Regions from separate parts of the Microbulbifer jejuensis genome, predicted to be linked through region 1. Evidence: predicted binding sites of a transcription regulator. Region 1 holds the regulator's gene; the other holds the start of a gene.
The links. Region 1 encodes sigma-54, which starts transcription at its own class of promoters, with help from an activator protein. Its sites were predicted from a motif close to TGGCACANNNNTTGCNNT; they were not measured.
Positions count from the first base shown of each region.

Region 2: ACL7TT_RS16625 (RtcB family protein) is a predicted target of sigma-54. The motif match lies at 2,470-2,487, and genes of this name have one in related genera.

Region 1 covers NZ_JBLBUB010000001.1:42,663-47,083, reverse strand. Annotated here, with positions in the region: gene lptC (LPS export ABC transporter periplasmic protein LptC) at 1-480, shown strand, start outside; gene lptA (lipopolysaccharide transport periplasmic protein LptA) at 467-1,012, shown strand; gene lptB (LPS export ABC transporter ATP-binding protein) at 1,109-1,834, shown strand; gene ACL7TT_RS00225 (RNA polymerase factor sigma-54) at 1,988-3,448, shown strand; gene hpf (ribosome hibernation-promoting factor, HPF/YfiA family) at 3,700-3,990, shown strand; gene ptsN (PTS IIA-like nitrogen regulatory protein PtsN) at 3,994-4,421, shown strand, end outside.
Region 2 covers NZ_JBLBUB010000028.1:50,277-54,697, reverse strand. Annotated here, with positions in the region: gene rtcA (RNA 3'-terminal phosphate cyclase) at 1-905, opposite strand, end outside; gene ACL7TT_RS16625 (RtcB family protein) at 1,194-2,423, opposite strand; gene rtcR (RNA repair transcriptional activator RtcR) at 2,636-4,243, shown strand.

The sequences.
Region 1 (4,421 bases):
GGCATTCGTCCCACGCCCCAGCAGCAGGACCGTGCCGCCGAACTCATTATTCGCGACGCTAAGACCCGGCACTTTGATCAAGAGGGAAACCTGGCCTACCGGGTGGATGCCCAGCAGATTACCTACTACCAGTTCAAACCCCGTGACCGGGCCGACCTGACCGAGCCGCGCCTGCTCTTTTACGAGGATGACCAGCCAAAGTGGCACACCGAATCTCGGCGGGGTACGGCTTACAATCGCGGTGAACGGGTGGTTCTAGACGGAGAAGTGGTCATTGATGAACTACCCGCCCCAGGTGGTATCAAACTGGAAACACCCAGTATGACCATCCTGCCAGACAGGGAGTTCGCCGAAACCGACGAAGTTGTTAGTATCACCTCCGGCCCCAACCGCACTACCGGCAAGGGCATGCGCGCCTACCTGAATGAAGACCGGGTGGAAATCCTATCCGATGTTAAGAGCAGCTATGACACCAACTAATCTATTCCGTCACCTGTACAAGATTTCCACCGCTGCGACCCTGATATTCCTCACCGCAGCGGTCTATGCATTACCCGAGGACCGTGAGCAGCGCGTCAATATTAAATCCGACGCGATGAATGCCGCTTTGAGCAGCAACCTGGTCGTTTACAGCGATAACGTCATCATTACCCAAGGCTCCCTACAAATACGCGCAGATCGTGTCGAGGTCTACTTCACCCCCGACAAAGAGGTCCAACGCGTCATCGCTGAGGGAAAGCCCGCTCACTTCGAACAGAAGATCCTCGAAGGGGAAAACCCCGTCAAGGCGCGCGCCCGGCGCATTGAGTATTCTGTCAGCTCGGAAGAGCTTTATCTTACCGGCGAGGCCCTTGTAGACCGGGATGGTAATACTCTGGCAGCCGAAAAGATCAACTATGACCTCACCACCGAGCAAATGAGCGCCCGGGGGCAGACCGGCAAGGGCCGCGTGGAGATGATCTGGAAGCCGGAAAAGAAAGAGAGCCCTGACAACGGGAGGAGAGGCCAATAGATCCCGACCCGGGCCTGGATACAGCACCAAATAACTGCCAAACCTTTATCGGAGGGCACTCTGTGCCCACGGCAAGGAAAGATTTCGGAACACACTATGCCAACGCTCAAAGCGTTACACCTCGCCAAGCAATACAAGAAAAGAAAAGTCGTTCAGGATGTCTCCGTCAGCGTCACCAGTGGCCAGATAGTCGGCCTTCTGGGCCCCAATGGTGCCGGGAAAACCACCTGCTTTTACATGATCGCCGGCCTGGTCCGGGCCGATACCGGGCGGGTATTAATCGATGATGAAGACATCACCGGCCTCCCCATGCACGGTCGTGCACGCAAAGGGATCGGCTATTTGCCCCAGGAGGCCTCGGTATTCCGCCGCCTGTCAGTGCGCGACAATATTCTCGCCATCCTTGAGACCCGCAAGGACCTGCCCCGCTCTGAACGCCAGCGGCAGGCCCAGGCACTGCTCAAAGAGTTCAATATTGCCCATATCGAGCACAGCCTGGGTATGGCCCTATCCGGCGGGGAACGCCGCCGGGTGGAGATCGCCCGGGCACTCGCCACAAACCCCAGGTTCGTCTTGCTGGACGAACCCTTCGCCGGGGTGGACCCGATCTCGGTCAACGATATCAAAGACATTGTTCGCCACCTGCGCGATAGGGGCATCGGTGTCCTGATCACCGACCACAATGTGCGCGAAACCCTCGATATCTGTGAAACCGCCTATATCGTCAGCGAAGGCCATATTATCGCCGCCGGCACCCCGGACGAGATACTCGTCAACCAGCAGGTACGTGAGGTCTATTTGGGACACGAATTTACCATCTAGAGAAAAGCTGCCACTTTTACGATCGAATCCCGCGTATGGCAGGATTTATAGGCACGTTTATTGCTTGTGTTATCCTGGGAAGCGGGGTAGTCTGCGCCATTTCGGGTAACTTTTGCTGAATACCGGCCACCTCGGTTTGTAGCGCCCCCAAATATGAAGCAGTCTCTTCAGCTTAAACTCGGCACCCAGTTGACCATGACTCCGCAGTTGCAGCAGGCAATACGCCTATTGCAACTGTCGACCCTGGACCTGCAACAGGAAATCCAGGCCGCTCTGGACGGCAATCCAATGCTGGAGGTCGAGGCTGACGAGGCCCTTTCAACAGTCAGCGTCGCAGAAAGTAACACCCAACAGGAGCGAACAGCTGACTCAGAGAGCGCAATCGCCCCCTCCAGTGGTGAGCACGAAATCGGTGAAGACAACTGGAGCCAGAATATTCCCGACGAGTTACCACTGGACTCCCGCTGGGATGACATCTACGGCAACTACAGTAGTGGCGTCGACGGTGACAAAGTAGATATTGAGCACAATGCCGCAGGAAGCAGTTTACAGGATCATCTGCACTGGCAGCTCAACCTCACCACACTATCCCGACACGACAAGCTGATTGGCGAAAACCTGATTGATGCGATCAAGCCCTGCGGAATGCTGGGCACTTCCATTGCACAGATCACAGCCTCACTCCATGCTGATGAGGACGAGGTCCTCGCCGTGCTCAAAGCGATCCAACAGTTTGAGCCCACTGGCTGCGGCGCGCGCAACCTGCAGGAATGCCTGCTGCTGCAGTTGCAGCATTTTCCAGCCGCTACGCCCTGGCTTCAAAAGGCCAAGGACATTATCGAACGCCATCTCGAACTGCTCGGCAAACGGGACTTCCGCCAACTGAGCCGGCGCACAAACCTCAGTGAAGCCCAGTTGGGCGCGGTGATTCGCCTGATCCAAACCCTAAACCCCACCCCCGGGGAGCGCTATGGCAGAGAGGAGACCGCCTATGTCATTCCCGACATCCTTGTTACCCGCAAAGGGCCGCGCTGGCAGGTCGACTTGAATGGGGAGATCACCCCGAAAATCCGTATTAACAATCACTATGCCGCCCTGGTCAGACGTGCAGACAATTCCACAGAAAACAGCTTCCTGCGCGACCATCTCCAGGAGGCGCGCTGGTTTTTGAAGAGCCTGCAGAGCCGCCACGAGACCCTGCTCAAGGTGGCGACCTGTATTGTTGAGAAACAGCGGGCATTTCTCGAAGAAGGCCCCGAGGCCATGAGGCCGATGGTACTGGCAGATATTGCCAAAGCCATCGGCATGCATGAATCCACCATCTCCAGAGTCACCACGCAGAAGTACATGCTGACTCCCCGGGGTGTATTCGAGCTCAAATACTTCTTCTCAAGCCATGTCAGCACCGATTCCGGCGAGGACGCCTCGTCAACAGCCATTCGCGCATTGATTCGCAAACTGATCGATACGGAAACCCCGCGCAAGCCCCTTTCCGACAATAAAATCGCCCAGAAACTCGACAAGCAGGGAATCAAAGTGGCACGCCGCACAGTAGCAAAATACCGGGAATCCATGGGAATCCCCTCTTCCAGTGAGCGCAAACGCCTGACCTGACCTGCTACCACCCGCTCTTAACGGCAATGCTGCCCGTTGCCGGACCTATCACAATGCCAAACCCGCCCCGATTGTTTATATGACTTAAGGATTTCATGCAGTCACAAACTGATTGGCGTCCTGTCTGTTCAATCCCCAACCGAAACCCAAACTTTGAGTGTATCCTTCCATTCTGACCCACTTCCTAGTAGGGTTGCGGCCCGAAAGGTAGCCGCATGCCGGTAGGCGATGCACTCGGTAAGGAGAAATCCATGCAGATCAACATTAGTGGTCACCACGTCGATATCACCCCGCCCATGCGCAGCTACTGCGAAAACAAACTGGAAAAGCTGTCCCGACACTACGGCAAAATAACTAACGCCCAAGTTATCCTATCCGTTGAAAAACTGATCCAGAAAGCTGAAGCCCGGGTACATATCAATGGTCATGATCTCTGCGCCGGCTCAGAGGATAGCGACATGTACGCGGCCATTGATGCACTCACGGACAAACTGGATCGCCAACTCAAAAAGCACAAAGAGAAGTTGCAAAACCACCGCTGAATTATGACACTCGAAGCATTACTTTCACCCCGCCTCAGCCTTTGCCATCTGGCCGGGAGCAGCAAAAAGAAGTTACTGCTCAATATTGCCCAGGCGATCGCCGAACAATATCCACAACATGACGCCGATACCATCTTCAATCAGTTGATTGCCCGCGAGCGCCTGGGTTCCACCGGTATCGGGGATGGTGTCGCCATACCACACTGTCGCCTGCCTGGTTGCAGACATCCCATTGGGGTACTCTGCACCGTCAAACCTGCAGTAGATTTTGACGCTACAGATCGCCAATCCGTGGATTTACTGTTTGCCCTGCTGGTCCCCGAGGATGCAGAGCAACAACACCTTGAGACTCTCGCGGAAATCGCCGCTCTGTTTTCCGACAATCTGGTGAGGGATAAGTTAAGGCAGGCGAAAACCAGCGATGAACTCTA
Region 2 (4,421 bases), on a different contig from region 1:
CACCCACCACCTCCCAGTGCCATCGGCAACACTAGCTGATCGGCCAAATGCTCCCCCACTGGAACACCTGCCTCCAGATAGCGCTTCAACTCTCTGATCGCACGACCCGCCACCCGCTCTGCGCTGACGTTACGCTCCCCCACAGACTCAAATACCTCAGTAACCTCTCCAACATTCACTCGAAGAGAGACCATATTCCCCGGCCCCGCTGAGCTGACGAGCCTTTGATTCAACGAAGACTCAGGCCAATAGCACTTTTTCTTTACTTGGCTTAACTCCCGTTCAGTAACATGCGAAGGGATACGAGCCGACAGCGCTACCGCCTCCATACTGATCACTTCGCCACGCTCCACTAGGGTCAGGGGCTGAATTTTATTCGCAGGATGAATCCTCACACACCAAGCGCCTCCGCCAGCTGGATAAAACCCATATCGTTCGAGATCAACCTCTACGCGGCATCCAATTCCTGACAACACCGGCAAAAAACATTGCTCAATGAAATCGAAGCTCGGCGCCATACCATTATGTGTCCCACCTTCCAGATACAACTCACTCATACCGCCCGCCAACAGCAACGGCATCAGAACTGTCTGAAACACCAAGGTGGTGCTCCCGGCAGAGCCAATCGCAAACCGGTATTCCCCTGGCTTAACCTTACCGGGCTCGAAAGTCACAACCGAAGAGCCAAGCTCATCACCTGTCACTGCTGCACCGCTAATTTCTTTTGCTGCGCGCAAGCAGGCAAGATGCTGTCGCAATAGTCCAGGGCGATTTCTTCCCGCGCGGATATTTTTAATCCGAACCGGCTTACCTAAACACATCGCCAGGGTCAGTGTTGTTCTGAAAATTTGTCCGCCACCTTCCCCTTGTGAACCATCAATTACAATCACTTTATCTTCCTTCAATATTTATCTGGTGGACGTGACGGGATTCGAACCCGTGGATAACAACAACTGGAGTATTACTTCCGGCCTGCAATAGACTTGGAAACGCCCGCCAGCTGACACCCGCGTCAGAGCATCGAGCCTGCATCCTCAACCCTACGCCAAGCGCTGATTGCGTTGTCACCCGTTTTACCTGGCCACCTGCATGTCAATCATTTTAGGTGGTGACACTCCCCCCACATCAGCACGCCCTATAATCTCTGCAACGCTTTTTAGCGTTCGCCATCCCCTGGCAAACTCAGTATTCCTTTACCCTTTCACACACACCACTTGCTTTAGGGTGTATACAACTTCAACAAGATCCTTTTGAGCCTCCATCACCTTTTCAATTGACTTATAGGCTGAAGGCGTTTCATCAATCACACCTGCATCCTTTCTGCACTCTACCCCTGCAGTTGCCTGACGATGCGTTTCCAGCGAGACCAACTTTTTCGCCTTGGTGCGTGACATCACTCGCCCCGCACCATGGCTACAGCTACAAAAGCTCTCTTCGTTACCCAAGCCTCGTACAATGAATGAACGTGCGCCCATGCTTCCCGGGATAATACCCATCTCTCCAGCGCGGGCACGAACGGCACCTTTTCGAGTTACCAGCACATTTTCCCCGTAGTGATGTTCGCGGGAGATATAGTTATGGTGGCAATTGACCGCTTCCATACGTGCTTCAAAGTCCATCCCCAGTGAATCCTTCACTGCCTTGATAACCCGAGCCATCATCACCTCACGATTAATACGCGCAAAGTTCTGAGCCCATTCGACCGCTTCAACATACTCATCAAAGTGATTCGAGCCTTCTGGCAGATAGGCCAGATCCGAATCAGGCAGACGAATATGCCAACGCTCCATATCCTTCTTCGCCATTTCAATAAAATGCGTACCGATTCGGTTTCCCACACCACGGGATCCACTATGCAGCATCAACCACACGTTTTCGTGCTCATCCAAACACATCTCGATAAAATGGTTGCCCGTTCCCAGTGTCCCCAAATGATTGATGTTATTCGTATTCTTCAGCACACCGTGCTTCTCTTTCAACACATCAAACTGGGCTGACAGTGGCGCCCATGCAGCCATCACATCATCAGGCAAATTAGCCCAGGCCCCCTTATCTCGACCCTTGCCCCGTCGACCACTGGTACGACCATGAGGCACAACACGCTCTATAGCATTACGCACACCCGCGAGGTTATCCGGCAGCTGGCCGGCTTTCAGGCTGGTTCGCACCGCCATCATTCCGCAGCCAATATCCACACCAACTGCCGCAGGGATCACTGCCCCCAGCGTCGGTACCACACTACCAATAGTTGCGCCTTTACCCAGATGTACATCGGGCATTGCAGCCACCCACCGATGAATAAAGGGCATCCGTGAAATATTCTTCAGCTGCTCTTTCGCCTCAGCCTCAAAAGGCACACCTACCGTCCAGGATTTGATTGGCACGCCGCCGTCCTGCATTACTTCGTAAGATTGCTGAGTCATGGTTCTATTCCCTTCATTCTCTGCTCTCATTTTTCTTACTATAGGCACAGCGAAAAGAGTGCCAACTTTTACATACAGCCCTGAAACACCTCCTATCTTATTGTTTTAAAACAAGTTTTATTTTTCTTTAGCGCTATTATTGACCTAATGGTCTGCTACCACAAACATCATATAACTATCTTTAAAGATAGATTGTTATTATATTAGATAGTATGAAAACAGTAGCTATCAGTATTCTCGGCACCACCATGGACCGGCGCGGCAAAGGCGAAAAGCGCTGGGATAAGTGGCGACCCACTATTTCAATGTGCCAGCACGACGACTTGCTAATTGATCGTCTCGAGCTGCTCTTTGATAACCACTCCGATAACCTTGCCAAGCAGGTGACAGAGGATATCGCGCGCGTCTCACCCGAGACCGAGGTCGTGCACCACCGCGTCAACTTCAACGACCCCTGGGACTTCGAAACGGTCTATAGCGACCTGCTCGACTTTGCCCGCGGCTACGACTTCAAGCCCAGCAAAGAGAAGTACCTCACGCATATCACCACGGGCACCCACGTTGCCCAGATATGCCTATACCTACTCACCGAAGCGGGCTACCTGCCCGGCCAACTGCTACAAACCTCTCCCGCCAAGCGCGATAGCAACCTGCCGGGCCAATACCAGATCATCGACCTCGACTTATCGAAGTACGACCAGATCGCCTCGCGCTTTCAAAAGGAACACCAGGAAGGCACGACCTACCTGAAAGGAGGCATTGAGACCAATAACGCCGCCTTCAACAAGATGATTGAGCAACTGGAGCAAGTCTCTATCCGCTCTAATGAGCCCATCCTGATCACCGGCCCCACAGGCGCCGGCAAATCCCAGCTTGCCCAGCGGGTGTATGAGCTCAGGAAACAACGTGGCAAGCTTGATGGCCGCCTAGTTGCCGTAAACTGTGCGACGCTGCGGGGTGAAAATGCCATGTCCGCGCTGTTTGGCCATAAAAAAGGCGCATTCACCGGCGCCGCCGCTGACCGACCAGGGTTACTGATGGAGGCCAATAAAGGGTTGCTGTTTCTGGATGAGGTCGGCGAGTTAGGACTGGACGAGCAAGCGATGCTACTGAGAGCAATCGAGGACAAGCGCTTCATGCCCTTTGGCTCAGACAAAGAGGTCAACAGCGACTTTCAGCTGATCGCTGGCACCAACCGTGACCTCACTCAGCAATCCCGCGAGGGGCTGTTTCGTGAAGACCTGCTTGCCCGAATAGACCTGTGGACCTATCAGCTCCCCTCCCTAAAGGAGCGGATAGAGGATCTAGAACCCAATATCGATTTTGAACTGGAGGCCTTTTCCAGCAAGTCTGGCTACCTGGTGAACTTCAACAAAGTGGCCCGTGAAAAATACCTGACCTTCAGCCGTTCACCCGATGCTACTTGGTCAGCCAACTTCCGCGACCTCAATGCCAGTATCACCCGTATGGGCACCCTCGCTGACGGTGGCCGCATTACCGCTGCCGTGGCCGAAGAGGAGATAAACCGGCTGAGACGGAAGTGGCAATCTGCCCCCAGCTCAGATCTGGACCCCGGAGCGCTGATTGTGCAGGTATTGGGGCCTGGCTGCACCAAAGAGATTGATTACTACGATCAATTGAAACTCGCCAGCCTTATAGAGATATGTCGTAACTCCAACTCCATGGCAGAGGCAGGAAGAACACTGTTCAATGTAAGCAGGAAAACCAAGAAATCCAGTAATGACTCCCACCGGGTGAAGCAACTACTGGCTAAACACGGAGTACGGTTTGAGGATATCAAAACGATCCTGAAACACTAATATTTTAACCGAATGGGGGCGGGCTACCCAACCCCCCAAATATGCAACTTGGTAGTAGGCTATTGAACAATGTTCGCTGTGAATGTAACGATAAGAGGTCGCAATCCGACATTTTATGGCCACTATCCCCAGTATTTTACAGATATGACGTAGCGAGGGTGGTAATTGGATAAATACT